Regions from separate parts of the Microbispora sp. H10670 genome, predicted to be linked through region 2. Evidence: riboswitches for the same ligand, from Rfam matches in the RefSeq annotation. Region 2 holds a riboswitch; each other region holds the start of a gene.
What was found. Region 2 has a riboswitch for cyclic di-AMP ahead of HHX33_RS03775 (CHAP domain-containing protein). Riboswitches for the same ligand answer to the same signal wherever they lie in the genome.
Positions count from the first base shown of each region.

Region 1: linked by a shared signal. The riboswitch ahead of HHX33_RS19080 (C40 family peptidase) and the one ahead of HHX33_RS03775 (CHAP domain-containing protein) in region 2 are both predicted to bind cyclic di-AMP.
Region 3: linked by a shared signal. The riboswitch ahead of HHX33_RS34805 (C40 family peptidase) and the one ahead of HHX33_RS03775 (CHAP domain-containing protein) in region 2 are both predicted to bind cyclic di-AMP.
Region 4: linked by a shared signal. The riboswitch ahead of HHX33_RS05400 (glycoside hydrolase family 25 protein) and the one ahead of HHX33_RS03775 (CHAP domain-containing protein) in region 2 are both predicted to bind cyclic di-AMP.

Region 1 covers NZ_JABBWW010000012.1:180,993-187,980, reverse strand. The annotation lists gene HHX33_RS19100 (cellulose-binding domain-containing protein) at 1-43, opposite strand, end outside; gene HHX33_RS19095 (GNAT family N-acetyltransferase) at 288-872, opposite strand; gene HHX33_RS19090 (NYN domain-containing protein) at 1,170-2,486, shown strand; gene HHX33_RS19085 (C40 family peptidase) at 2,639-3,580, shown strand; cyclic di-AMP (ydaO/yuaA leader) riboswitch at 3,888-4,048, shown strand; gene HHX33_RS19080 (C40 family peptidase) at 4,119-4,670, shown strand; gene HHX33_RS19075 (hypothetical protein) at 4,748-5,938, shown strand; gene HHX33_RS19070 (glycosyltransferase family 4 protein) at 6,050-6,988, shown strand, end outside.
Region 2 covers NZ_JABBWW010000002.1:26,277-33,264, forward strand. The annotation lists gene HHX33_RS03750 (N,N-dimethylformamidase beta subunit family domain-containing protein) at 1-924, opposite strand, end outside; gene HHX33_RS03755 (APC family permease) at 944-2,377, opposite strand; gene HHX33_RS34865 (cupin domain-containing protein) at 2,485-2,676, opposite strand; gene HHX33_RS34870 (hypothetical protein) at 2,695-2,844, opposite strand; gene HHX33_RS03765 (TetR/AcrR family transcriptional regulator) at 2,985-3,647, shown strand; gene HHX33_RS35555 (hypothetical protein) at 3,950-4,072, opposite strand; partial or broken gene HHX33_RS03770 (Tn3 family transposase) at 4,035-4,274, opposite strand; cyclic di-AMP (ydaO/yuaA leader) riboswitch at 4,555-4,689, shown strand; gene HHX33_RS03775 (CHAP domain-containing protein) at 4,703-5,377, shown strand; gene HHX33_RS03780 (nuclear transport factor 2 family protein) at 5,488-5,892, opposite strand; gene HHX33_RS03785 (helix-turn-helix domain-containing protein) at 5,981-6,787, shown strand; gene HHX33_RS03790 (hypothetical protein) at 6,899-6,988, shown strand, end outside.
Region 3 covers NZ_JABBWW010000001.1:97,212-104,199, reverse strand. The annotation lists gene HHX33_RS00470 (hypothetical protein) at 451-1,659, opposite strand; gene HHX33_RS00465 (BtrH N-terminal domain-containing protein) at 1,769-2,752, shown strand; gene HHX33_RS00460 (SAM-dependent methyltransferase) at 2,762-3,505, opposite strand; gene HHX33_RS34805 (C40 family peptidase) at 3,671-4,066, opposite strand; cyclic di-AMP (ydaO/yuaA leader) riboswitch at 4,305-4,464, opposite strand; gene HHX33_RS00450 (hypothetical protein) at 4,801-5,910, opposite strand; gene HHX33_RS00445 (helix-turn-helix domain-containing protein) at 6,043-6,672, shown strand; gene HHX33_RS00440 (hypothetical protein) at 6,775-6,988, shown strand, end outside.
Region 4 covers NZ_JABBWW010000002.1:369,535-376,522, forward strand. The annotation lists gene HHX33_RS05375 (rod shape-determining protein) at 1-119, opposite strand, end outside; gene HHX33_RS05380 (TraR/DksA family transcriptional regulator) at 116-475, opposite strand; gene HHX33_RS05385 (hypothetical protein) at 1,076-1,441, opposite strand; gene HHX33_RS05390 (hypothetical protein) at 1,629-2,240, shown strand; gene secD (protein translocase subunit SecD) at 2,279-4,525, shown strand; gene HHX33_RS05400 (glycoside hydrolase family 25 protein) at 4,602-5,339, opposite strand; cyclic di-AMP (ydaO/yuaA leader) riboswitch at 5,353-5,496, opposite strand; gene HHX33_RS05405 (flavin reductase family protein) at 5,786-6,373, shown strand; gene HHX33_RS05410 (alpha/beta hydrolase) at 6,466-6,988, shown strand, end outside.

The DNA of each region.
Region 1 (6,988 bases), on a different contig from region 2:
CGGCCAGGCGAGCCACACGGGCCCGGGGGATGGTGAGGCGCATCGAATCTCCTCAGTGACGTGTGACGCCGTGTCGAGGCCCGGGAGATGCCCGCCCCGACCGGCGACGGCCGGTCGGCCCCCCGCCGCCGCGGAGCCGCGTTCGAAGTGCCCGTACCGTAAGTTTCACCGGGGAGTTAGTCAACGCGTCAAACTTATTCCGCGCAGTGTGTTGCGGGAACGCCTGAAACGAGCGGCCCGTTCTTTCATTTCCCGCCCGCCCGGGGCCGAAGGCGGGCGGGCGCGCGTCAGGCTCCGGGCCCGGGGGAGGCGGCGGGGGACGCCCGCCACTCGCGCGCCAGCATCGCGTAGATCAGTTCGTCGCTCCACGCGCCGGCGAAGAACTCGTTCTCGACCAGACGGGCCTCCAGGCGCATGCCGAGCCGTTCCATCAACCGGGCGGACGAGGTGTTGCGCGCGTCGCAGTTGCCGTGGATCCGGTGCAGCCCGAGGCCCTCGAACCCGATGCGGAGAATCTCCCGGGCCGCCTCCGTCGCGAGGCCCCGGCCCTGGCAGGCCGGGTTGAAGACGAAGCCGATCTCGCCCTGGCGGTGCTCCCGGCTGCGCAGGAACAACGTGAGGTCACCGATCAGCGGCCCTCCGCCGCTCAGCGCGGCGGCCACGCTGAGCGCGTCGCCGTCCGCGCCGAGACTCGCGCAGGCGATCTTCCGGTCGAGCGCCGCCTTCGTCTCCTCCCGCGTACGGGCGTCCCAGTAGAGGTAACGCGTGACCTCGGGAAGCGAGTGGAAGGCGTGCAGGTCGTCGAGGTCCGCCTCCGTGAAGGGACGCAGGACCAGCCGGGGGGTGATGATCGGGTAGGGCGGGGTGAACACGCCGACGAGCGTACGGACCGGACCGTGGCACGCGCCAGCGGACCGCCGCCCGGCCCGGTGACAGATCATGAACAGGACATGGACGCGGTGCGACGGCCGTACCCTTGAAGAAGGACAAGAACAGAGGACTGTCTCGCAGATCTTGCCGCGTGAGGGGCGCCGGACCGGCGCGCCGCGAGGCCTCGCCTCGTGGAGCCCGGTCCCGGATTCTCACACCGGGGGCGACAGCACCGCGAGGCGCCGCCGGGCGATCCCGGCCGGCGACAGGTCTGCAGGACACGGCCGAGGAGCGACGAGATGAGTTCAGCCGGAGAAGGCCTGTCTCGTCCGTTGCCGGAGCAGGTCCGCTTACACGTGGTGGAGGTCGCGGCGCAGGTGCTGGGCACGATGCCCGCCGCGTCCGTGCCGCCGCCGCTGCGTGGCATCGCCAGGTTCGACCCGCGCAAGCGCGCCCGCCTGGGCAGCGCGCCGATCGCGGCCCAGCTGGAGAACGACAAGGAGTTCCGCGAGCAGGTCGCCGAGGCGCTGGAGGCGGCCTGGCCCGAGCTGGTGGCGAGTCTCGCCGAGGGGACGGTGCCGCCGGCGGCCGAGCCGGTGCTGGTCGCGGCGGCGGCCTATCTGACCCGGCCGCCCGGCTGGCCGGACCTGGTCGAGCAGGCGCGGGCCGACCTGGAGCAGTCGGCCGCGGCGGGCACGCAGCGGGAGCAGGCGGAGACGCGGCTGCGCGAGCAGCTCGCGGCGCAGCGCGCGTCCGCCAAGGAGGAGATCGACCGGGTCCGCGAGCAGCTCAAGGCGGCCCGCGCGGAGAACTCCGACCTGAGACGCAAGCTGCACGACGCGCGTGAGCGGGTCAAGGCGGCCGAGGCCAGGGCGGCCGAGCTGGAGGCCGAGACGGCCGAGGCGCGAGCCAGGTCGGCGAGCGCCAACGGCGCTGCGGAGACCGAGCTGCGCAGGCTCAGGGAGCGCCTGGCGGACACCGAGCGCCAGCTGGAGGCCAACCGCCGCGCGGCCCGCGAGGGCCGCAGCATGGAGGACGCGCGCGTACGGGTGCTGCTGGACGCCCTGCAGGACGCCGCCGCGGGGCTGCGCAAGGAGCTCGGCCTGCCGACCACCATCAACAGGCCGGCCGACTACGTGAGCGCGGTCGTGCCGGGCGAGCCCGGCGTGACGGCGGTGCCCGCGCGGGCGCTGGCGAACGACGACCCCCAGCTCCTCGACCAGCTCCTCGCCCTCCCCAACCTGCACCTGATCGTCGACGGCTACAACGTGACCAAGACCGGCTATCCGTCGCTGACCCTCGCCGACCAGCGCGCCCGCCTGCTCACCGGGCTGGGCGGCCTCGCCGTGCAGGCGCGCGTGGAGGTGACGTGCGTCTTCGACGGCGCCGAGCTGAACGGGCCCGTGCAGGTCTCCGCGCCGCGCGGGGTGCGGGTGATGTTCAGCGCGCCCGGCGAGATCGCCGACGACCTGATCCGCACGCTCGTGCGCGCCGAGCCGCCGGGGCGCGGCATCGCGGTCGTCTCCTCCGACCGCGAGGTGGCCGAGTCCGTGCGCCGCATGGGCGCCCGGCCGGTGCCCTCGCTCCTGCTGCTGCGGCGTCTCGGCCGCGGCTGATCCGTCCGGCACGCTCCGTACGAGAGTCGATCCGGTGAGTGATGACTGCCGCGAATAGCTGCGAATAGGTTGAAGCGTCAAGATCGCCTAGATAGAGTCGCGCCGCAGGTTTCGTTGATCCCGAGGGGGCCCGAGTGCAAGGGCGTGTGCCGGTGGCCGCCGTTTTGGCCGCCGTGGTCCTGCTGACGCCGCTGACGGGCGCGCAGGCCGATCCAAAGCCCACCCTTGCCCAGGCCAAGGCGAAGCTGAACCGGCTGAACGCGCAGGCGGACAAACTCGTGGACCGCTACAACGCGGCCAGTGAGAAGTGGAAGTCGGCCAGGAAGAAGTACCTGGCGCTGAACGACGACTACAAGAAGCAGAACGCGCGGGTCGAGGCGCTGCGCTCGGGGCTGGTGACGATGGCGGTCAGCAGCTACCAGGTGGGCGGCATCGGGACGTGGGGCGTCTTCTACAACCCCGATCCCGACACCATGCTCAGCGGTCTCGCCACGTACAACCACATCTCCGCCGAGCGCATCGGGCGGCTCCAGCAGTACGAGGGCGCGATCCAGGGTCTGAAGGACCGGCGGGACGAGACGAAGGCCGTCTACGCCGAGGCCACCAAGGTCAGGGGCGAGCTCGCCGACGAGAAGAAGAAGGTCGACAAGCTCGTCAACGAGCAGATGAAGCTGCTCCGCTCGCTCGGCACCTACAACCCCGGCAACCCCAACAGCGCGGGCGTCGCCTACAAGGGCCCGGCGTCGGGCAACGCCCTGTCGGCGCTCCAGTTCGCCTACAAGCAGGTCGGCAAGCCGTACCGCTACGGGGGCAGCGGGCCGGACTCCTGGGACTGCTCCGGCCTCGTCCAGGCCTCCTGGGCGGCGGGAGGGGTCAGCCTGCCGCGTACGAGCTACGAGCAGTGGGCGTGGGGCGCGAGCCGCCGCGTGTCGCTCGACGCGCTCCAGGCGGGCGATCTGCTCTTCCACGCGGGCTTCGGCCACGTGGGCCTGTACGCGGGGGACGGCAAGGTCGTCCACGCTCCGCAGACCGGCGACGTTGTGAAGATTGTCACACTGGCGGACTACCACGCGATCGGCGCCGTCCGCCCCTGAGCCCGCGATGTGATCTTTGTTCCGGCTGTGAGCTAAGTGCCTTATTTGGACATTGCGATGGCTGATGTGAGCAGAGTCACACTTGGTCTTCTGTGACGTGGGTAAGCTGCGGTTTCTCGCGCGCGGCCGTCGTTATCCGATCTTTATGCGCCGGGGCGGCTTTGCCGGGAGCCGCCTGATCTGGGTAGCTTCTGGGCCGCGGTGAGCACGCCTCGCCGCGGCGAGCCCGGTCTGGCCGGCCGGGCCCGCGTCATCCACCGTCGCCGGCGCCGTCCGTCTACTTGCTCCCCCCAGGGGATTTCCGGGCGCCGACGACCTGCCGAGTCCGTGCAGTCAGGAGGCACGGAGCCGGGGAACCATCGACCTTCCTCGCGAAGGTCCGGGGTGAATCGGCGCGTCCACGCGCCGTAGGGCGACTTCCCCGCCCGAACCCGTCAGCTAACCCGGTAGGCGTACGCGGAAGATCCAAGGAGAGATCCTGTCTACCACCCCCGCTAGCCTGTCCCGCCTTGCCCGAATTGCCCTTGGGGGTGCCGCTTTGACGGCATCCGTGGGAGTCGCCGGTGCGCAGCCGGCGTCGGCAGACCCGGTGACGGTCACGGTCATCAAGGTGACCACGGAGACGAACACGAGGGCCGCCACCACCGCGGCGGCCAAGAAGGCCACGAAGAAGTCCACGAAGAAGGCGGCCGCCAAGCGGAAGAAGCTCAGCCGGGCCGCGCTCCAGCTGGCCAAGGCGCAGCGAGCGGTCAGGACCGCGAGGAAGCACATCGGCGACCCCTACCGCTACGGGGCCAGCGGTCCCGGCTCGTTCGACTGCTCGGGCCTGGTCACCTACGCCTGGCGCAAGGCCGGCGTACGGCTGCCGCGCACGACGTGGTCCATCCGCAGCGCCGTGCGGAAGAAGGTGTCCTGGGGCCACTTCAAGCCCGGCGACCTCATCTTCACCAGCGGCGGCGGCCACGTCGGCATGTACGTCGGGCACGGCAGGATGATCCACGCCCCGCACAGCGGCACGCGGGTCAGGATCGACAGGCTCGACTCCTACCGCAGGGCGACCTTCGTGGGCGCCGTACGCCCCGGCGCCTGATCCGTCCCTCCGGTGCCGAGCCCGTCGTCGCCGGCGCCGCTCCACGGCTCCGTCCCCCCTCACAGGTGGGCGGAGCCGTGGCGTTCCCTCGTTACGATGCTCCCCATGGCCTCGGTCCCGCCGGCGCCGCGCCCGCCCATCCCGTACGGCAGGCCCTCGCGAGCGCCGAGGGCCTGGTGAGGACGCGCGGCGGACGGTCGGCGTCCGCGGCCGTCGTGCTGGCCGCGCTGCTGGCCGGTACGGCCGCCGCCGCGCCGCCCGACCCCCTGTCGCCCCTGCTGTCCCAGGCCCGCGCCGCCGTGCGCGAGCAGCCCGGCATGTGGACGGGGGCCTCCGTCGCCCGCGGTGAACGCGCCGTCGTCGTCGGCGCGCCGCGAAGGCTGGTCGCCGAGGTCGCCCGGCTGGCCGGCCGGGCCGACCGCACGGTGACGAGGGTCTGGGGAGAGCACGGGGGCGCGGTGATCCTCGTGCCCCGCACGGAGGAGCAGGCGGCCGCCCTGGCCGCCCCCGCGGTGGTCGGCGGTCTGGCGGCCGTCGCGACCGGTGACCGGGTGATCGTGCAGCCCGCCGCGTTCGCCCGCCTGTCCGCGATCGGCCGCCAGGTCGTCGTGACCCACGAGCTCACGCACGTCGCGGCCTCCGGGCCCCGCGCGGTGCCGATGTGGCTCCTGGAGGGCTTCGCCGACTACGTGGGCTACCTCGACAGCGGCCTGCCCGTTCATGTGGTCGCGGCCGAACTCGCCGCGGAGCTGGCCGCGGACCCGCGGGCCGGCGGCGGAGCCGGAGCGGAAGGCGCCCCGCAGGCCGGCGCCGAGCCCGGTGCTGCGCCCGGGACCGAGTCCGCTGGTACCGAGTCCGCTGGTACCGAGTCCGCCGGTACCGAGTCCGCTGGTACCGAGTCCGCTGGTACCGAGTCCGCTGGTACCGAGTCCGCTGGTACCGAGTCCGCTGGTACCGAGTCCGCTGGTACCGAGTCCGCCGGTACCGAGTCCGCCGGTACCGGGGCCGGCCCGGCGGCCGGGACGCCCCTGGCCCGCCTGCCGGAACCCGCGGACTTCGCCGCCAGGCCCGCCCAGGCGTACGAGGAGGCCTGGCTGGCCTGCCGTTACATCGCCGCCCGCTTCGGCGAGCGGAGGCTGGTCGCCCTCTACCGCGCCGCACTGCGCGAGGACGCCGACGCCGCGCTGCGGAACGTCCTCGGGCTGACCACCGCCGAGCTGACCCGCCTCTGGCGGTCCTCCGTACGGGCCGAGCTGGCCCGGTCCTGATCACGGCCCTGATTCCGGGGCGGGCGAGCGGCGGGAGGGGCCTGCGAGAATGCGATCTCGGGCGGGCCGCGTGGCCGTGGACCGTCCGCCGCGCCGATACCGGGGGTGAGGATGGCGAACAGGACGTTGATCGTCACGAACGACTTCCCGCCCAGACCGGGAGGCATCCAGGCGTTCGTGCACGGCCTCGCCTCCCGCAGGCCGCCCGGCTCGGTCGTCGTGTACGCGCCGCGGTGGAAGGGGTGCGAGGAGTTCGACGCCCGCCAGCCGTACGAGGTGGTCCGTCATCCCTCGACCCTCATGCTGCCGACGCGCGCGGTGGCGGGCAGGGCGGCGGCGCTGGTCGAGGACGGCGCCACCGTCGTCTTCGGCGCCGCCGCGCCGCTCGGCCTGCTCGCTCCCGCCCTGCGTGCCGCCGGCGCGGCGCGGATCGTCATGCTGACGCACGGGCACGAGGCGTCCTGGGCGCGGCTGCCCGGCGCCCGCGGCGTGCTGCGCCGGATCGGGACGGGCGCCGACGTCGTGACCTACCTCGGCGAGTACACCCGCGGTCTGCTCGCCCCGGTGATCCCGGCGCCCCGGCTCGTACGGCTGGCTCCGGGCGTGGACACCGGCGCCTTCCGTCCCGGCGCGGGCGGTGAGCGGGTCCGGGCGGCGCTCGGCCTGGGAGACCGGCCGGTGGTCGTCTGCGTCTCCCGGCTGGTGCCCCGCAAGGGGCAGGACGTCCTGCTGCGGGCCTGGCCGCACGTCCTGCGGCGGGTGCCCGGAGCGGTGCTGCTGCTGGTCGGCGGGGGGCCCTCGCGGCGGTCGCTGGAGCGGGCGGTCGCCGGCGCCGGGCCGCGCGGGTCGGTGGTGATCACCGGGTCGGTTCCGTGGGCCGATCTCCCGGCCCACTACGACGCGGGAGACGTGTTCGCCATGCCGTGCCGCAGCAGGTTCGGAGGGCTCGACGCCGAAGGGCTCGGCATCGTCTACCTGGAGGCGTCGGCCACCGGGCTGCCGGTGGTCGCCGGTTCCTCGGGAGGCGCCCCCGACGCCGTACTGCACGGC
Region 2 (6,988 bases):
GCCGTCGACGAAGGCGTCGGCGGTGTCGCGCATCTGCGAGGTCCAGTACTCGTCGTGGCCGACGAAGACGGCGCAGGCGTAGGGGGTCAGGCAGCCGGGGTCCTGGTGGAGGTCGTGCTGGGTGAGGACGTCGAACTCGATGCCCTCCTTCTCCGCCCATACGGCGAAGGGCCGCTCGTAGGTGGCCCAGAACGCATCGGCGTGGTGGCGGGAGTAGCCGTGTGTGTGCGCCCACTCGTAGGCGGGATGGCGGGGCAGGGCGCCGCGCGGCGGGGTGTCGGGGTTGGAGCTGCGAGGGGCATCGTCGGGCTTGCGGATCATGCCGCGGGCGATCGGCCGCTGGATGGACAGGCGCGGGCTGGCCACGTCGGTCCAGGGGTCGCCGCCGAGGCCGCGGTAGGCGTTGGCGCCGCCCCAGTCGTTGTAGGCGGTCATCGTGCTGGTCGTCAGCACGAGCACGTACGGGGTCCGCACGCCGGGCTCGGGATTACGCACGACCAGGAAGTGCTCGCGCTCGTGGCGGCGTCCGCCGGCCTCGATGCCCATGATCAGGATGTAGAAGCCGGGCTTCCACTGTTGGTCGACGGTGAAGGTGTGCGCGACGGGCCAGCCGCAGCCGACGGCATAGGCGTCGTCAGGAGTCGGGTGGGCCCGGCCGGGCAGGCCGGCGGCGGACCAGACGACCCGCGGGGTGAGCCCGTCGCGCACCAGGGTGAGCGTGTACGTCTGCGCGGTGGTGTGGGTGTGGACGTGAACCTCCTCACCCGGCGAGTAGGTCCACCTGTCGGTGTAGCACCAGGCCTCCGGGCCGCCCACCCCGGGCCGTTCCACCGCGAAACCGGGGATGGACCAGGCATACCGCGGGGTGGGCGCCGGGCCCTGCGGAGGGGCGGTGCGTACGGTCGCGGGCAGCTGATCACTCATGGGTTCTTCCGATCCTTCTTCAGAGCTGTTCGGGCGCCTGGGCGGGCGCGACGTGTTCGTCTGCTTCCTGCGTGCGGCCGGCGGTCATGCGGCCGCGGACGGCCCCGAACAGGAACGCGATGACGAGCGGGGAGATGATGAGGGCGTTGCCGGTGGCGCCGAGCCCGGTGAGCAGGCTCATGTTCGCCGCCGCCAGGTACAGCACGACGCCGAGGACGATCACTGACAGGGCGGGGGCGATGAGGCGCGCCCACAGGCTTTCCTGAGTGCCACGTGCCGCGAACCATCGGATCACCGCGACGCCGGTGGCGATCTGGAGCGCGAGGACGGCGAACAGGGTCGGGGAGTTGGTCCAGGTGACGACCTGCGTATACGGATCGAGCGACGACAGGCCGAAGCCGATCAGTGCGACGGTCACCAGGCCGCCCTGGAGCAGGACCGCCGCGCGCGGGGTGCCGGATCGGCTGGTGCCGTACAGGAAGGCGGGCAGCAGGCCGCGCCGGGACATGGAGAACAGGTACCGCGAGCCGGCGTTCTGCAACGCGATGACTCCGGCGATGAAGCTGGTGATGACCAGCAGCTGCATGACACCGGTCATGGACGAGGAGACGAAGGAGGTGTTGAGGTTGAACACGACCTGCGAGGGGTCTCCGCTCAGCACGTCCAGCAGCCGGTTCGGGCCGATCGCCATGAGGATGGTGAACGCGGCGGCGATGTAGATGACGGTGAGGATGCCGATGGCCCAGAAGGTGGCCTTCCGCACGGCGTTGCCGGCGTCCTGGACCTCTTCGCTGTAGACGGCGGTCTGCTCGAAGCCGATGAACACCAGGAAGGTGACGAGGAAGGTGCCGCCCAGGACCGGCACCTGCCAGGAACCGGGGTCGAACGCGGACCAGGGGGTGCCTTCGGGCCCTCCCTGTACCCAGACCGCGATCGCGAAGACGGCCAGGACGCCGATCTCCAGGATCAGCAGGACCGCCGCGACGCGGGCGCCGAGGTTGATCTTCGCGTACGAGATCGCTGTGACCAGGAGGCCGATGACCGTCGCGCACAGCCCCCAGGGGACGCTCACCGACAGGTACGTCTTCAGGAAGATCGAGGCGAAGAAGCCGGACGCGGCCGCGAAGCCGATTTGCCCGAGGGTGTAGCCGGTCCAGGCGACCATCGCGGCTGCGGAACCGGCCGTCCGCCCGAGGCCCTTGTCGATGTAGGCGGAGAACGCGCCTGCGTCGGTGACGTGGCGGCTCATCGCGGTGAAGCCGACCGCGAAGATCGTGTAGGCGATTCCGGCGATCACGAACGCGGCGGGCAGCATCGTCCCGCCGACCAGGAATCCCAGCGGCAGGAAGCCGGCCGAGACGGTCAGCGGCGCGGCGGCCGCCACGACGAAGAAGACCAGGTGCCGGGCGCTGACCGCGTTGCGGCGTAGTTCGTGCTGGGGGGGATGGGTCATGTCCATGGTGCCTTCCTTGCGAGCCGTCTCGACGGCTCCGGGCTGAATCTGCGGAGGCGGCCTGCACCGGACCCGGTGGTCCGGCCCTCCCCCGAAGGCCGTGGAGGTCAGCGAGCCGAGACGCCGACGAAGATCTTGCAGGTGGGCTCGAGCGTGTGCCACCGGCCGTCGAATCCGGCCGGCATGAGGAACGCCGCACCCGGGCCGAACTCCACGCGCCCGCCGTCGGCGTCCTCGATCGCGACCCGGCCCGTCTGGATCACGCAGACCTCGTCGTAGGGCCAATGCCGAATCCGCACGGAGCCGGGTTCTCCCACCTAGGCGCCGGCGACCGAATGATCAATTGGCAGGCGGGCGCGATGCTCGACCTCGTCCCACCCCTCGCTGACCTCGTCGTAGTCGCCCGGAGACGGAACCACGGCGGTTCCGGTCCCTGGAACGAGGACCTGGATCTGTGTGATGGCCACGGCGGACCTCCTGCGGGCAGAACACCGGTTGGGCGGTAAAGCTATAGATTGATAGCTTGTGTTGGCAAGAGGGCGGTCCAGACTTGACGGAGGCGTGAACTCGGCCACCCGGTAGGTGACCCGGCAGGGAGAGGACGGACATGGCAGTACGCGGACCGGACGGCGTCACCCGTCAGCGAGCACTTATCGCGGCGTCCAAGCTCTTCGCCGTGCGCGGCTACCACGGGACCTCCACCCGCGACATCGCCAACGCCGTCGGAGTGCGGCAACCGACCATCTACCGGCACTTCGCCAGCAAGGCCGAGATCCTCGCCGAACTCCTCGACGCGGATCTGCTTCCCGCCCTCGAACGCCTCCGCACGGCCCTGGCCGCCGACGGGTCCCCCGCCGCGCGGCTGCACGCCTACCTGCAGGCCGACCTCTACGCCATCCTGGTCCTGCCCTACGACACCCGCGGCCTCTACAACGACGACGTCCTCGAACTCCCCGACTTCGCCGCCCAGGCCGCGAAACGGGACGAACTGCACCGCCTCACCGAGGAACTGATCGCCCAGGCCATCGACAGCGGGGAACTCCAGATCGTCGGCGGCCCGTACTTCGTGCGACGCGCCATCACCGGCCTGATTCTCGAGGCCATGCGCGACCGCGGCAGCGACCCCACTCCGGACCCCGACACCCTCCCCCGCGAAATCGCCGACTTCCTCCTGCGCGGTACCCTCGCCGACCCCACCCGCCTCCCGGACGTCCAGCAAGCAAGCGCGCTCCTGCTCGATCAGTGGAGTTCGGCCCTGACGACCACATGAGCCGCAGTTCCTGCCCGCCGTCGAGACTGGACTGATTTCGCCGGAGGCCTTGCGGTAACGCCGGTGGCCCGAGGCGAGCTGCCAGACTCAGCGGCGGCCGTCGCCGGCAGGCTGGTGATCTCAGCTGTTGCGGGGGACGGCCTCATCTAATCAGCGACACTGGCCTGTGGGAGTACTTTCGCGCCCCGTTCGACTCCCCGGCTCGAGGGCTCGGACGGCACCGACCTCAGCGCGGTCTGCACCGACCACGGCCCCGCGTGAGCCCACACTCGCCGGACCAGTGGCCCCAAGCTCGGGAGGTCTTACGCCTCTGCCTCCTGCACGCCACCGCCGTCGGGGAAGGCGGGCCGGTCGGGGATCTCGCAGAGCTGTCGCGGACCTTCGGCCGGCGTGGAGGAGGAGATGGAGATCTTCTTGTCCTTCACGGTAGGCCTTGCGGATCTGCCCGCCTGCGCCGTGGCAGATCTTGCGGGCGAGCCGGTGCCGGGACTCCTGGACGGTGAGCTGCTTGTTCAGCCTGCAGCGGTAGGTGTCGTCGATCGGGTCCAGGATGGACAGCAGGTGCAGGGTCTTGTCGATCCGGCCGGACTCGGCGAACGCCTGCCCGAGCGGGGTAGGCCGGCCGGATCGGCAGCCCCGACTCACCCCAGGTCAGCGAGGCGCGTTCGCTGTGAGCGAACAGAGGTGTGAGCAGAGGAGAAGAAGGGGAACGCGGCAACCCCGGTAGGACGGGCGAACCCGCCCTTTGCTCTCGCCGCCCCGGCGTCTCACCAGGCAAAACCCGACTTGTCATCACTTGACTGGTTTGGACGTGTCTATTACGTTTTGGGCAACTCGGGGCCCACTTGCTCATCTCAGTGGTCAAGAAAGCCCACCTCACACCGACGCGGCCGGCCGATCTCGGCCTGCCGTTCGGCCGCCTAATCCGCGCAAGCGGAGCCGGGGACCCAACCTCTTCCTGGGGTGAATCGGCGTACCTGCCGTAGGGCGACTTCCAGCCCGAACCCGTCAGCTAACCCGGTCGGCGGCATGGAAGCAAAGGGAGTCCGCCCATCATGCACGCCCTCACGACCTGTCTGCGCACGGCCCTCGCCGGCGGAGTCCTCGCCTCGGCCGTGGCGATCGCCCCGCCCGCCGCGCAGGCGGCGGACAACCCGGCGGCCGGCAAGGGCCCGGCCGCCGCGGCCGCGCCGTCCCTGACCGAGATCGCCGCCCGGCTGCCCAAGGTCGGCCCCCAGGACGTCATCAAGCTGGCCGCGAGCCAGGTCGGCATCAGCGAGGACGCCGACGGCGGCGGGACCAAGTTCCAGGAGTGGTACATGACCAGCCCGCGCGCCCGCGAGACCCTCGCGCGGGACGGCGGGGCGCTGGAAGAGTACGAGAACGCCCCCTGGTGCGACATGTTCGTCTCCTGGGTCGGCCAGCAGCTCGGCATCCAGCCGGTCATGGGTTCCGACGCCTACACCGTGGAGCACGCCCGCTGGTTCGCCGACCACGGCCGCTGGGGCCGTACGCCCAAGCCCGGGGCCGTGGTGTTCTTCAGCTGGAGCGGCAGTAAGAAGATCGACGACATCCAGCACGTCGGCTTCGTCGTCAGGGACAACGGCAACGGCACGATCCGCACCGTCGAGGGCAACACCGGCAACGGAGCCGTCGAGGCCCGTACCCGCCCCACCTGGCAGGTCGCCGGGTACGGCTACCCGGTCTACCCCGCCGAACTCGCATCCTGACGAGATCCCCGTAGGAATACTCGACCAAGAAGCCTCAGAGCCGCGGCGAACCCGGGCCCCTGTGACCGGGGTCTCGTGTTCACGACCGCGGCTCTCGGCTTGTGACCGGGTCAGTGATCAGCGGGTTCCCACCACGTCAGATTGGCGGCTGCCTGCGCCACCGGCTCGATGATCTCCCACGCCTCCGCGATCAGCCCGTCGTCGAGGCGCCAGACATCGACGACCACGATCCCCGGCCCGGCACCGGGCAGCCGGCGCCGCGAGCACATCACGACGCGATCACCATCGGCCAGCACATGCTGGATCTCGACCTGCATGCCGGCGAGCGGGACGAGCGCGGCGCGTACGGCGGCGAGCCATTCCGCCTTGGTTCTCGAAGTCGAGTCCGGCCTGTGATGGACGAAGTCGTCGCTCAGCAACGGCGCGAGCGCATCGACGTCGCCCGTCGCGACCAGTGCCGTCAGCGCCCGCTGGACGATGCTCTTGTTGTCTGTGGTCATGTTCTGCGTGGTCACGGGAATGCAGTGTCTCCGTCGATCGCGACGGTGTCGATGAACTCGCATTTCATGGCGCAGCGCGCCGCGATGCGTAGCATCGACGGTCGTGTACACGATCGGGGAACTGTTACGGCAGTGGCGGCATCGCCGGCGGATCAGCCAGCTCGATCTCGCGATCGCCGCCGACGTCTCAGCCCGTCACGTCAGCCTGGTGGAGACCGGCAAGTCCCACCCGAGCGCCGACATGATCCTCCGGCTCGCCGATCAGCTCGACGTGCCGTTGCGTGAGCGAAACCGGCTGTTGCTCGCCGCCGGCTTCGCGCCCCGCTACGCGAAGCGACCGCTCAACGGGGACGCGCTGCCGGCGGCCTGGGACGCGATCGCGCGGGTGCTGCGCGCCCACGAGCCGTACCCGGCGCTGGTCATCGATCGTGGATGGAACATCGCGATGGCCAACCGAGCCATCGACCCGTTCCTGGCGAATGTCGCCCCCGACCTGCTACGGCCGCCGATCAACATGGTGCGGCTGGGATTGGACCCGCGCGGGCTCGCTTCCCAGATCGTCAATCTGGCCGAGGTGCGCTCGCTGCTTCGTGCCCGCATCGCGCGTCAGCTCGCCACCGCTCCCGACCCCGAACTCACCGCGCTCTACGAGGAACTGCTGGCGCCCGGCGCCGAGGACGTGAGCCACCCGATCGAGTCCGAGATCGCCGTACCGATGATCTTCCGCTTCGGCGAACGAGAACTACGGCTCTTCTCGACCACCACCACGTTCGGCACTCCGATGGACATCACCCTGGACGAGGTCGCGATCGAGTCGTACTACCCGGCGGACGCGGAGAGCGCCGCCTACTTCACCATGTCCGACGCCGGCGCCGACGCGAGGAGTTGTACCGACCTGCCGACTGCGTAACGCCGGACGCTCGCCCGTTCCGGCGGCAGCGCGGCTGGACCGTCTCGGCGCTCGATGCCGGCGGCGTTGCTCATCGTCAACCTCGGGGCGCCCAAAGCAGAGGAGAGCCCCGTGGGCAAGGTGGTCATGTACAGCTCGGTGTCGGTGGACGGCTTCGTCGCGGACGAGAATGACCAGCCCGGGCCGCTGTTCGACTGGTTG
Region 3 (6,988 bases), on a different contig from region 2:
GACGGATTCAAACGCCAGGTGAGCCCACCGTCAGTCGACCCGGAGCGGCGCGGTGACCGACCGTCGTCGGCGTGTGCGTGCTCGCCCCTTCCCTGCTGCGTAAGAGCAGGGCGAGTTCAGATGTCCGTCAGCGTCGGCATGGCGCATTGCCGTGCGTTTTTGAGGCCACAACTTGTTAACGCTAACAGTGACGGGGGCGGCCAAGTGCTCCTCTCTAACGGGCGACTGGAAGTGGTGGTGAACCGGAGCAAATAGGAAGTCATGAAGTGTGTCAAGGATCTTGTCTTCTCCCCGACGGCCCTTAGCCCGGGAGCGGCCATTCCTTCGGTTTTGACCAGGGAAAAGGCCGTGACCGCCGTCGCCGCCTAGATGAAAATTTCATCTCGGAGCTTTGCGCTTCAGGCCCCTCCGGCGCCGAGGCCGGCGGTCATGGCAGCGGCGGAATCGGAGTCACCAGTTCTCCTCGACCCAGTCCAGGGCGGACTGCCACCAGGACGTTCTCTGGTTCCGCCTGGGAGGGGGGATCCGCGGCGTCGAGGGCGGCGGTGCGGCCCGGAGCCGCCTGGAGCGCTGGGGCAGGACGAAACCGATGGCAGGGATCGGCGGTATCGGCGACGTGTTCGAGGCCAGGCCGTTCCGCGGGCTCGCGAAGTACTGATCCGGCGGCAGGCCTGAAGGGCTTCCGTACAGTGAGGAGGACACCGGGAACCCCGGCCGAGGCAGAGTGAGCGCGGCCGAGCTCCCCGGGGCCACCCTGTTCTGACCCGGCAGCTTGTTGTGCTGCGGCAGTCGTACGACGACGGCGTCCGCCGTCACCGACACCGAGATCCAGTCGGCGCGCCTGTTGTGCAGCTCGATCTTCACCCGCTCCTGCGGGCCCGGAGCCGTGTCGACCGGAATCACCAGCCCGCTGCGCGTCGTGACCGTCCGCTGCCGAGCACCGTCGTCGCCTGCCGGGTTGACCCGCATGTCGACGCCCGCGCATCTGGTCCACCGGTTGTACTCGGCCCTGACGGCCACCCGGGCGCCGGGCGTCGGCGGACCGCTCGCCGGCACGACGGGATTCCCGGTCCATGCGGGACACTCGCCGTACGCCCTGCAGAGCCTGACCACATCGGCGTACGAGCTGGTGGGCAGGGTCGCGCCGAACAGCAACTCCCATTCCAGGATCAGCCGTGCCTGCCCGATGGTCTTGATCACGTCCGGCATGGAGGGCACCCACAACCAGCAGCCCGCGATGGCGGTGTCCGCCAGTGCCTGCCGGGACGCGTCCTTCATGTTCTCCGCGATGCCGAACGCACGGACGAACTCGTGCTGTGCTCGCTCGACGAGCGCGTACCGGTCGTAGGCGGTGCGCCATTGGTCCCGTAGGTCCCGCATATACCGGCGCCCTGCGGCCATGTGCTCGTCGAACTCCCGTACCGGGATCAGGTCGACCTTCCGCCCCACCGCCGCGATCTGCCGCTCCAGCACGTCCAGCCGCCGGCCGATCCGCTGCACCCCCGCGTCGGGCCGGTTCCGCACGCCGACCACGGCGTCGATCACCTGGTGCGCGACGATCGCCCAGTTGGCGTCGTCCCACGCGCCCTGCTGGAGCAGCGCGGTGACGGCCGCCTTGGTGGCGATCGCGCCCAGCGCGACGGCGAGCTCGATCGACATGCTCGAAGGCTAGACAGGCCTCTGACGCTCCGCATGAGTACCTCCCTACTCACATCAGGTGCGATAGAGGTGTCAGGGTGAACGTCGGCCGGCATGAGGAGAGCGACGCATGACCTTCGTGAAGGACGTCGAGACCCGTGGCATGCGCCACTGCGAGACGACGGCGCTGGGGGTGCTGTTGCGGCACGAGGGGCTCGATCTGTCCGAGCCCATGCTGTTCGGGCTGGGGTCGGGCCTGTCCTTCGTCTACTGGGACAGCAAGGCCATGCCGATCCCCTTCCTCGGCGGCCGGGTCAAGCCGTTCGAACTCACCAGGAACCTGGCCGCCCGGCTGGAACTGACGCTGGCGACCGAGGAGACCACCTCGTCGCGCAAGGCGTGGGAGAACGTGGCCTCCCGCGTCGACGCGGGCCGGCCGGTCGGCCTCCAGCTCGACTGCTACCACCTGGACTACTTCCGCTCCAAGGTGCACTTCGGTGGTCATGTCGTCGCGATGTACGGCTACGACGAGCACGAGGTCTACCTGGTGGACACCGACCAGCAGGGCGGAGCGGTACGCACCGGCCGGGACGGCCTCGCCAGGGCGCGGGCCGAACGCGGCCCGATGACCGCCAGGAACCGGTCCTTCACCATCACCCTGCCGGCCCGCCCGCTCAACTGGCAGGACCACATCATTCCCGCCATCCGGGACTGCGCCGACGCCTTCCTCGCCGCTCCCATCGCGAACCTGGGCCACCGCGGCATCGAGAAGGCCGGCAAGCTGGTGCCCGGATGGCTGCTACGCGCCGCCGAGCCGCGGCGGGACCTGCCGCAGGCCGCTCTCCTCATGGAGAAGGGAGGAACCGGCGGCGCCCTGTTCCGCGCCCTCTACCGCGACTTCCTCGACGAGTGCACCCGGCTGATCGACGACGGCGGCCTCCGCACCGGTCACCGCCTGTACGCCGAGGCCGCCGGCCTCTGGACGGAGGTGTCCGTCCTGATCGCGAAGGCGGGAGAAAGCGGTGACGCGGGACACCTGGAGCAGGCCGGGGTCATCCTCCGCGACCTATCGCGCCTGGAGGAGGACGCCATGCGGGTGCTCCGTCAGCTGTAGGGGATCGGGTCAGTTCCTCCGCTGGAGGAGGAGCGTGACGAACCCCAGGATGCCCCGGTAACCGCGCAGCCACATGTCGCGGTGCTCCAGAGCCGCCGTGCGAGCGTCGTCGGCGTCCGGGCCGGAGTGCTCGTTGGCCCAGCGCAGCAGCGTGCCCGTCCAGGACCACTCGTACTCGTCCCATTCGGCCAGGTCGCTGGTGTACGCGTGGACCACGTCGAAACCGGGGGACTCGGCGGCGGCGACGGTGCCGGGCAGGTCGAGGAACTCCGACTTCGCGGCGCCCAGCCGGGTGAGCGCCTCCGCGGTCGGCTCGCGCTCCCAGAATCCCTCGCCCACCAGTGCCAGCCCGTTCGGCCGCAGGTAACGGCGGACGTGCTCGACGGTCGGGACGAGCCCGCCGAACGCGTGCGTGGCTCCGACGCAGAGCACCAGGTCGTACTGCTCGGCGACCGGGAAGTCGGCGGCCGGCCGCTCGTGGAACCGGATGCGCTCCCAGACGCCCTGGACCTCGGCCGCCTGCTCCGCCGCCTTGAGGCCGAGCGCGGAGATGTCCACACCGTCGGCGGTCGCGTCCTGGTAGAGCGCCAGCGCGCGCAGCGTCCAGGCCGCCTCGCCACAGCCGAGATCGAGGATTCTCGCCCCCTCGGCCAGCCGGGCCCGGCGCAGCAGCCGGGTCACGTTGGCACCGGAGACCGGCGCGGCGATGGGGTGGTCCCGATGAGCGAGATGGCTGATCAGCTGGCGGTCCATGGCCCAATCCTTCCGCATCCCCGAACCCTTGCGGCAAGCCGAATCCGCCCTTACGGGCGGCGCCGGGACGACCGCCGGCGTGCCGCCGGCCTGGCCGGCCCCCGGCGGGGACGCGGTCACGTGTGACCGGACGTCCCCGCCGGGGTGTCGTCCACGACGCCGGGGTCACACGCCGGGGCGTACGGCGGTGACGAAGTTGCTCCTCCAGTAGCCCTTGAGGCGGTCGACCCTGACCACCGCGCCGGAGTGGGGAGCGTTGATCACTTTCTTGTTCCCCATGTACATGCCCACGTGGCCGCCGCCACTGGTGAAGATGAGGTCGCCCGGCTTGAGACGCGCCAGGGAGACCTTCTTCTTGACGGCGTTGAGCATCGACCACGTCGTACGCGGGATCTTGACGCCGGCCTTGCGCCAGGCGAACTGGACCAGCCCGGAGCAGTCGAACGCCCCCGGGCCCGTGGCGCCCCAGACGTAGGGATCGCCGATCTGCTTTTTCGCCACCTTGATGGCGAGTTCGGCCTTCTCCTGCTGGACAGCGGCCTTGGTGAGCTTCGTGTTCACGGAGGACTCCGCCGTGGAGGCCGTGGGAGCCTCTCCGGCGTACGGGGTGAACGCCGTGACGGGGGGCTCGGGCGGGATGGCCGTCGAGTCCGGGGGCGGGGCTGTCACGGTCCCCGTGACGGCGCCGGCGGGCAGGGCGCCGAAACCTGCCAGGGAGAGGGTGAGCGCTGCGCTACCGACCGTGACGCAGGCAGCGCGAAGCAGAGTGGTGGGGTTGGCGGACAGGGGGATCTCTCCTAGGGTCTTCCGCTTGCGCCTACCGGGTTAGCTGACGGATTCGGGCAGGGAAGTCGCCCTACAGCGCTTACGCGCCGATTCACCCCGGACCTTCGGATGGAAGGTCGATTGGTTCCCCGGCTCCGAGCCTCCTTGCTGCACGGATTCGGCATCACCGGCGCCCAGGGGGGCGGGAGAGGGCATGGCGCCGGTGACAGTGGATGCGCTTTCCGAACACGGGCTGGCCGGGTTCGTTGGGCAAGGAAACTACCAAGGCGCGCCGTATTGCCGCAAAGGGGGCAAATAGGATTATGACCGCATAAAGGGGTCATAAAGCGAGGAGCCGCAGGTCAGGGCGGGTGTGGTAGGCGGAAACGTGACGCTCGTCACACCGGCTGATCGGCCTTCCGCAGGTCGCCAAGGCGCGCGAAACCGGCCGATGGGTGTCTTCCACCGGCCGCGGGCGATCCCGAAGCACCGGCCACGCCGTCGGTGCACGGCGTGGCGAGGTCAGGCGGTCACTGCGTACGCCAGAACGTGCCGTTGGCCGAGGGGTCGTCGGGGTCGCCCTGCGGGACGGTGAAGCCCGCGCCCCACATCGTCGTCGTTCCCGGCCTGCGGGCGACGGAGAACACGACGGCGTCGGTGCCGGACTTCCGGAGGAGCCGGGCCTGTCGCCACGTCGAGCCGGTGACCTGCCACAGGGTGGGGTTCCAGTTGCCCTGCAGGACCCAGACGCCGCCCCTGCCGTCGGGCTCCACCTCGGTGTACGGCTGGGCGTTGGCGGAGCCGATGGAGACGGTCCACGACCTGCCGTTCCAGTGCATGACCAGGGTGCGGCCGAAGTCGACGTCGTCGCCCTGCTCGTCGGCGCCCTCCCAGCTGACCCCGCCGACGACCCACACGTTCTTCGATCCCACGACCGCGATGTCCTGGATGGTCACGACGGCGTCCGGCGCGGGAAGGGCGAGCGCCGGAGCCGGGACCAGGGTCCAGGACGTCCCGTTCCACCGCATGATCGAGGGACGGTTGCCCTTGACGCCCGCCGCCCAGGCCACGCCGGCCTTGTACGCGTCGACGGCGGAGGCGCGGCCCGGCAGCCGGACGCTCTTCCAGGAGGACCCGGTCCAGTGCCTCGCCGTGGCGGCCGTCCCGGCGACCGCCCAGACGTCCTTCGCGCCCGTCGCGTCGGCGTCCGTCGCCGAGAAGCCACTGCCCAGGGCGATCGTGGTCCATCCGCGGCCGTTCCAGCGCGCGGCCCTGCCCTCGCCGAAGACCCACGCGTTCGTGCCGGAGGTGGCCGTCACGGCCCGCAGCTCGTACGGCGGGCTGTTCGGGATGACCCGCCAGGATCGGCCGTCGAACCGCTGGACGAGACCCCGCTGCCTGCCGTTCACGACCCGGTGCCCGGCCGCCCACACCGACCCGTTGCCCAGGACCGTCACGTCGTTGAGCACGTCGTCCCCGGGCAGCGTGTTCACCCTGACCGGCTTCCACGTGGGCGCGGGCGCATCCGCCTGGCGGCCCTGATAGCCCAGGTGGCCCTGGTGGGCCGCACCGGACGCGGCCACGGGCGGCACGCTCGCCAGGCCGAGAACCATCACCCCTGTGACGACTGCGGTACGCATGACGCTCCCCTCCGTTCGCCCATATGACGTCCGATCGAGGACATTCGTTCACCGGGCGGCCACGCGACTTCCGGCGCGGGCGCGGTGGAATCGGCCTGTCCGCGTGCGAAAACGACAAGTAAGATTGCCGGTATGGCAAACGACGACGCCGCCGTCCTGGCCTCCGTCGGTTCCCGGCTGCGTGCGCTGCGCAGGCAGAACGGCAGCACGCTGAGCCGGCTCGCGGAGTCCACCGGCATCTCGGTCAGCACCCTGTCGCGCCTGGAGTCCGGCGAACGCAAGCCCACGCTGGAGCTGTTGCTGCCGCTGGCGCGGGCCTACCAGGTGCCGCTCGACGAACTCGTCGGCGCGCCGCCGGTCGGCGACCCCCGGGTGCGGTTGAAGCCCATCAGCCGCTGGGACTCGACGATCGTGCCCCTGACCCAGCACCCCGGCGGGCTGCAGGCGTACAAGATGATCATTTCGGTGGAGCGCTGTGATCCCGAGCCGCGTACGCACGAGGGCTACGAGTGGCTCTACGTGCTCAACGGAAGGCTGCGGCTGGTGCTCGCCGAACACGACCTCGTCCTCAGGGCGGGGGAGGCCGCGGAGTTCGACACCCGGCTGCCGCACTGGTTCGGCAGCACCGGCGAGGCGCCGGTGGAGATCCTCAGCCTGTTCGGCACCCAGGGCGAACGCATGCACGTCCGGGCGAAACCACGCGGCGCCCAGGAGACGCCCGCTGAACCGTCTCAAGGACGAACCGCCGCTTTCCGCGCATAATGGGGACACCTGCAGGCGATCAAGGAGCGACGATGCGGCTCGCGCGGTGGTCGAACGCTCCCGGCCGGGGACGATGACCGGGTGAGGAGAGGCCGATGGGCCATGGCGGCGGCTCTCGGGCTCGCCTGCCTGGGCGCGTGCGGGTCGGTGACGGCCTCCTCCGGTGTGGACATGGATCACCTGCGGGAGCTGGGGGTCGCGCCCGACCTCGTCTATCTCGTCGATCTGCCGGGATACGAGATGGCCGAGCAGTCCATGGGCGGGATCAACGAGGAGGGGTTCGGCGTCTTCTACACCGCGCCCGGCGGACGTCAGG
Region 4 (6,988 bases), 340 kb from region 2:
CGGGTCCGCGCGGTGCCGAGGTCGAGGGCCAGGCCGGTCGCTCGGCCCGCTCCCCCGCTCGTCCCGCCACCCGCACGGGTCACGCCGTGCCCGGTCGTGATCCCGGTTGTGCCGGTCATGCCGACATCCGGGTCTCGCCGGTGCAGGCGGCGCACAGTTGCACGTGCGGCGACGAGCGGAGCCGGTCGAGCGGCAGGAACGCCTCACACTCCGTGCAGGTGCCGTAGAGGCCGAGGTCCATCCGCTCGATCGCCGCCTCGATCGCGGCGACGTCACGGCTCGCCCGCCGTACGGCCTCGGCGGACTGGCGGACCCGCGCGACCGGCGGCGTGACCTCGTGCGGTTCGCCCGCCAGGGCCAGCTCGGCCCGCGCGGCGTGCAGCCGCTCGTCGAGCAGCATGCGCAGCTCGGAGAGCTGCGCATCGTACTGCCGGCACTCCTCCATGAGAGAGCCCGGCGACCTGATCTCAGCCATGATCGGCATCACTCCAGGTATGGGAAAAGGTGGGGTGGGACGCCATGCCCCGCACCGGTACGAGACGGGTGCGAGCGGTGGTCCCGGGTGACGGTCGGATCGGAGCGCGGCGAACGGCCGGAGCCCGGCCGGCCCACGGACGCGGGAACGGACGCGAGGCGGAGCGCGACGGTCGCGAGGCCGCGGGACGGGCCCGAGACGGACGCGAGACGGGCCCGGGACGAGCGCTCACCCCACCACACCGCTCGGAAAAGCGGCGGAACGGCGGAACGAGCGGGCCGTGCACCCGGCGCGCGAAGCGGAATGCCCACCTGCGCCCTGCCCGGCTGTGGGCCGGGTGGGGCGTCTGCGGTCCGTGGCGGGACGCCTGTCGCGTCGTGCGGCGGATGCTCCGAGCAGCCGGGTCACGGACCATGCGACCGGCGTTCAGAGGCCGTGGCCCGGCCGTTTCGCAGGCCAGGTCGCGGGCCGCTTCACAGACGGTGTCGCGGACCCCCTGCCGAGGATCACTCGACGCGTGGACCGGCCTGATTACCGGACGGCTGGGGCTGCTCGACGACGAGACCGGGCCGACGCCGCGGTTCGGAGCGCTCCGGAGTTCTAGACCAGCGGCGGGCTACGGGATCCGACCGTGCGATGCCCGGTCTGCTGCGGGCTGAGGAAGACGTCCTCGTCGTGCCGGACCAGCGCCGGGACGGACGCCGGGGCCGCCAACGCGGCCACAGCGCTCCGCAGCCGCAACGACAGCGGCATGTGCTCTGAGCCGGCGCCCGCGGGCAGGGTGGCGGACTGGGGCGACCACGCCCCCGGCGTCCACACTTCGGCGGCGGCCTGGGGCGCGTGCTGCGCGGGGTCGCCTCCGTACCAGGCGGGCGTCGAGGCGACCAGGGCGAGGCCGAGCATCAGCAGGCCCACCACCCACGTGAAGGCGGTGGACCCGCACATGCCACGTCGTGAGGTCGCCATGAGACCGACCATAGCCCACCTTCGCGAAACGGTCATCTACGTTTTCCGTCGCCCGTTTCTCACCTTATTTCCGCCCATTTTCGAATGATCTCGGCACTTTTCGCCCTACACGATCACGGCACGCGGCGGCTCCGGGCCGGAGCGGCTACGGTGACGTGAGACCGGGTCGTCACGGGAGGGAGGGATCGTGCGAAGCAGGCTGACCGCCGCGCTGCTGCTCCTGCTGCACGCGATCTTCCTGACCACCGGCTTCCTGACCGCCGGCGGCTCGCCCGCCGCCGCTCAGGGCATATCCCAGTCTGCCGGCGGGCTCCGCCTCACGGGCGCGCCCGCCGCCGCGGAGACCGCGGGCGTGCGGGGCGCCGCAGCGGCCTTCGGCCAACCGCCGGCCACGACGGGCACCTCACATCACGCGGCGCGTGCCTGGCCCTCGGCGGTCGGCGACGCCCGCCTCTCGATCACGCGCCTCTCGATCTCCCGCAGCACGACCGCCGCACCTACAGCAGCGCGGCCCACGACCGCCCGCCCTGTAAGGGCGGAGGACACGAGCGCGCGGAACACGACGGCGCGGCACTGGGGGTCGCCCAGCGCGGGGCGGCCCGCGCACAGTGACCAGCCCCGGATCCACGCGGGTCCGGGCGGCCCCGGCGCCACCGCCGGGCCGGTCCTGCCGCCCGCCTCCGCGTCGCCGCGCGGGGGCACCCGGGTCACCCGAGCCGGCCCGGATCACGACGATCGCCCCGCCCAGCGCCCGCGCCGCACGACGGCCGCGCGGGCTCCTCCCTCCACGGCGTACTGAGGCCCTTTTCTCTCCTCGTACCTGCCTGTGGAGGCACAATGTCACGTGCGCCTTTGTGGCGCGCGGTGGCGGCGCTCGCCGTCATCGCCACCTCACTGCTGCTCGCCCTCACCATGGCCCCGCGCCTCGGGCTCGACCTGCGCGGCGGCACCCAGCTCGTCTTCGAGACGAAGGACTCCCCCACGGTCAGGGCGGACGCCGACGCCACCGACCGTGCCCTCGACGTGCTCCGGCGCCGTGCGGACGCCCTCGGAGTCGTCGATCCCACCCTGGTCCGCTCCGGCGAGAAGCGGATCATCGTGGAGCTGCCCGGCGTGCTCGACCCGCGCGAGGCCGCCGAGGTCATCGGCAAGACCGCCCAGCTCAACTTCCACCCGGTGCTCGGCCCGGCCGGGGACGGCGACAAGGACGCGGTCGCCGACGAGAGCGGCCAGAAGCTGAAGCTCGGCCCGGTCGCCCTCAGCGGGGCCGGCGTCACCGACGCCGCCGCCGGCACCGACCCCCAGCTCGGGCCCGGCTGGTTCGTGACGATCGACTTCCGGGAGGCGGGCCCCTGGCGGGAGCTGACCGGCAAGGCGGCCTGCGAGCCGATCGGCGATCCCAGGCGCAGGGTCGCCATCGTGCTCGACGACGAGATCATCTCCTCGCCCCAGGTGAACGAGACCGTGACCTGCGGGGCGGGCATCCCCGGCGGCACCACCCAGATCACCGGGTCGTTCTCCGCCGAGGAGGCGCAGAACCTCGCCGTGCTCGTCAAGGGCGGGTCGCTCCCGGTGCCCTTGGAGCTGGTCGAGCAGCGTACGGTCGGCCCCACCCTCGGCGCCGACGCGATCGCGGCGAGCGCCAAGGCGGGCGTCGCCGGGGTGATCCTCACCGCGGTGTTCATCGGCCTCGTCTACCGCCTGGTGGGCCTGCTGGCCGCGGTCGCGCTGGCCTGCTACGGCCTGATCTCGTACGCGGGACTGGTGGCGATGGGCGCCACGCTCACGCTGCCCGGCCTCGCCGGGTTCGTCCTGGCGATCGGCATGGCCGTGGACGCCAACGTGCTGGTCTTCGAACGGGCCAGGGAGGAGTACGGCGCGGCGCCCCGCCGGGGCCTCAAGGCCGCCCTGGACCGGGGGTTCAAGAAAGCCTGGAGCGCGGTCGCCGACTCCAACATCACCACCCTGCTCGCCGCCGGGCTGCTTTTCTGGCTGGCGTCGGGGCCGGTGAAGGGCTTCGGCGTGACGCTGGCGATCGGCGTGCTCGCCTCGCTGATCTCGGCCATGCTGATCACCCGGGTGCTCGCCGCCGCCCTGATCGGCAGGTTCGGCCCGGGGGTGTCGGGCCTCGGCTCGATCGGCCGGGTCAGGACCTGGCTGACCCGGCGGAACCCCGACCTGATGCGGGCGGGGCGGCGCTGGCTCGCCGTCGCGGCCGGGCTGCTCGTGCTGGTGGGCGCGGGGCTGGTCACCCGCGGCCTGAACTACGGCGTCGAGTTCACCGGCGGGCGGATCGTGGAGTTCGGCACGAGCAGGCCGGTCGACGTCGCCGCGGCCCGGCAGGCGGTGTCGGACGCCGGGTTCCCCACGGCCGTCGTGCAGCGGTCGGACGACGCGATCTCCGTACGGACCGGGCAGATCACCGCCGACGACGTCGTCCGCGTCGAGGAGGCCCTGGACCGGCGCGTCGGGGAGGTCACCAAGCAGCGCGACGAGCTCGTCGGGCCGAGCCTGGGCGCGGAGCTGCGCCGCAACGCGCTCATCGCGCTCGGCGTCGCGCTCGCGGCGCAGCTCGCCTACCTGGCGTTCCGGTTCCGGTGGACGTTCGGCGCCGCGGCCGTGGCGGCGCTGTTCGTGGACGCGGCCGTCGTCGTGGGCACGTTCGCCTGGCTGGGCAAGCCGATCGACGGCGTCTTCCTCGCCGCGATGCTGACGATCATCGGGTACTCGGTCAACGACAAGGTCGTGCTCTTCGACCGGGTCCGCGAGCTGTGGCCGGTGTCGCGGGGGACGCCCTTCGGGCGGGTGGTGAACACGGCGATCCTGCAGACCGTGCCGCGTACGGTGAACACGGGGCTCGGCGCGCTGTTCATCCTGGCGGCGCTGGCGGTGTTCGGCGGCGACTCGCTGCGCGACTTCGCGATCGCCCTGCTGATCGGCATCGTGGCGGGCACGCTGTCGTCGTCGTTCGTGGCGGGGCCGGCGGCGATCGAGCTGGAGAGGCGCGCCGGTCAGCCGCCGCCCGCGCCCGCCGCTCCGCGTCGCCGGCCCGTGGCCCGCGACGGATCGGGCGCGGTGGTCTGATGTGGTCAGGGATGGTCTGAAAGCGGTCTGAGAATGGTCCCGGGGCGGGCGGCGCCCGCCCCGGGACCACGGAGCCTCAGTGGCGGCCGAGGGCGCGCAGCTCGAGAGGGCTCAGCGCGGAGACGTTCTGGTCGATCGGCGAGTCGGTGTACTGGTGGATCGCCCAGCTCTTCCAGTCGGCCGGCGGGGTGATGTCGCCCGGGTTCCGGCTGTAGTGGGCCACCCACAGCGGATAGTCGCCCAGGCCGCGGCCGTACTTGTCGGCGAAGTTCCAGCCGCTGTAGAACATCGGCCGGACGCCGGTCTTGGCGGTCACGTACTCCAGCCATTTCCTGGCCCAGGCGTTGACGCGCTGCACCGACTGGCCGTCGGCGGTCTCCAGGTCGAGCACGAGGATGTCGCCGGGCTTGCCCGGCTGCGCGTTCACCACCCGGAGGAAGTGGTCGGCCTCGGCGATCGGGTCGTTGGAGGGGTGGCCGTAGTGGTAGACGCCGCGGACGATCCCCTTCTTGTCCAGCTCCCGCCAGTGCCGGGGGAAGGACGAGTCGACCCAGTCCAGGCCTTCGGTCGCCTTGATGAAGCCGAACTGCGCCCGGCTGTTGATCCAGTCGTGGTCGGCCTCGTAGCCGGAGACGTCCTGGCCGTACGTGTGCGGGTTCGCGTAGGCGGGAGCGGGCGCGGCCGCGGTGGCGGCTAGCGTGGCGGCGGTGAGGGTGGCCGTGCCGGCCGTGACCGCGAGTGCCGCCGCGGCGAGGGCGGCGCGCAGGCGGCGGGCGGAGGGCCGCCCGGCGGGAGAGAACCTGATGGTGGGCATGACGCGGTTGAGCTCCTTGCTTCCATGCCGCCTACCGGGTTAGCTGACGGGTTCGGGCAGGAAGTGCCCTACGGGCGCATCTGGGGGCCTGCGCGCCGATTCACCCCGAGAAGTGGGTCCCCGGCTCCGCGGAACGCGGATTCGGCGGCCGCGCGCACAGAAGAGCGCACGGTCCGGGCAACGACACGGCAACGGAGGCGACGCGGATGTCACCGGTACCCATGCCGTGGCACCTAAAGGTACATACAGCTCAACAATGGTGTAAACCTGACAAAACCTGTTTTTACCTGGGAAGACTCGTCATGCAGGCCGCCCCGTTGGACGGGATCCCGTGCGGCGCGGCGCCGAGGGGGTTTGTAAGTTCGTGACCTGAGCGCTGAGTCACCGGACCAGAGCCGCACCAAAGGCACACCGGAGCCACCGGACCGCACGCGAGAGGTGAACCCATGACCGCAGCTTCCGCCGGCCCCGGCCTCGGCGACCCCGGCTCCGGAGACGCGCCGCCGCCGTCGCCCGCGGAGTTCCGCCGCGCGCTCGGGATGTTCGCGACCGGCGTGACCGTGGTCACGGGTCTCGACGACGGCGATCCGGTGGGGTTCGCCTGCCAGTCGTTCGCGTCGGTGTCCCTCGAACCACCGCTCGTGCTCTTCTGCGCCGACCACAAGGGCCGCGCCTGGCCGCGGATCAGGAAGTCCGGCCGCTTCTGCGTCAACGTCCTCGGCGAGGAGCAGGTCGACGTGTGCGCCAGGTTCGGATCGAGCAACGGCGACAAGTTCGCCGGGCTCGCCTGGGACCTGTCCCGCTGGGGCACGCCCGCCCTGCGGGACGTGCTGCTGCGCGTCCACGGCGAGGTCCGGGAGGTGCACGTGGCCGGAGACCACGACGTGGTGATCGGCCTCGTCCGCGAACTCGAACCCGTCCATCCGGAGCAGCGGCCGATGCTGTTCTTCCGCGGCAGGTTCGGCGTGTACCACGACGACCCCGCCACGGCGCTCGGGCCCAACCTGTGGGGCTGGGGCGACCACTGGGGATGAGGCCGCGCGGGGGGCGGGGCCGTGACCTGCCGGTGACTTGATAGCCTGCCTGCTCCGCGAGTTCGGCGGACAGGCGGTGAATCGGGGGCCTGATGCGGGAGGGGCGGGTACGGCTCGGCGGAGCGCTGGACACGGCCGGGATCCTGTTCGCCGCGATCTTCTTCTGCCTGTCCCTCACTCCGTCGCTGCTGCCCCGCTCGTGGCCGCTGCAGGGGATCATCGCGGGGGTGCTGACCGCGACCGGATACCTGGCCGGCGTGACCGCCGGCGCCCTGGCCCGCCGGAGCGCCGCCCCGGTCGTCCGGCGGTATGCCGGGGCCCGGTGCGCGGGATGGCGCGAGGGGTGGCGCCGTACAGGACGGCGGCGGGTCCGCCGCCTGGTCGCGACGTTCGGCTGCGGGCTGGGCGCCGCGTCGCTGGTCCTCGGCGTACGCGCCCAGAGGGCCATCTACCCGCTGATGGGGCTGCGCCCGCCGGAACGGCTCGGCTATCTCGGCGTGCCGTTCGTCGCGGCGGCGGTGTTCCTGCTCCTGCTGGCCACCGCCAGGGCGCTGCGCGTCGCCGCACGGGCGCTCGGAGGCGTGCTCGGCAGGTGGATCCCCGCCACGGCGGCGC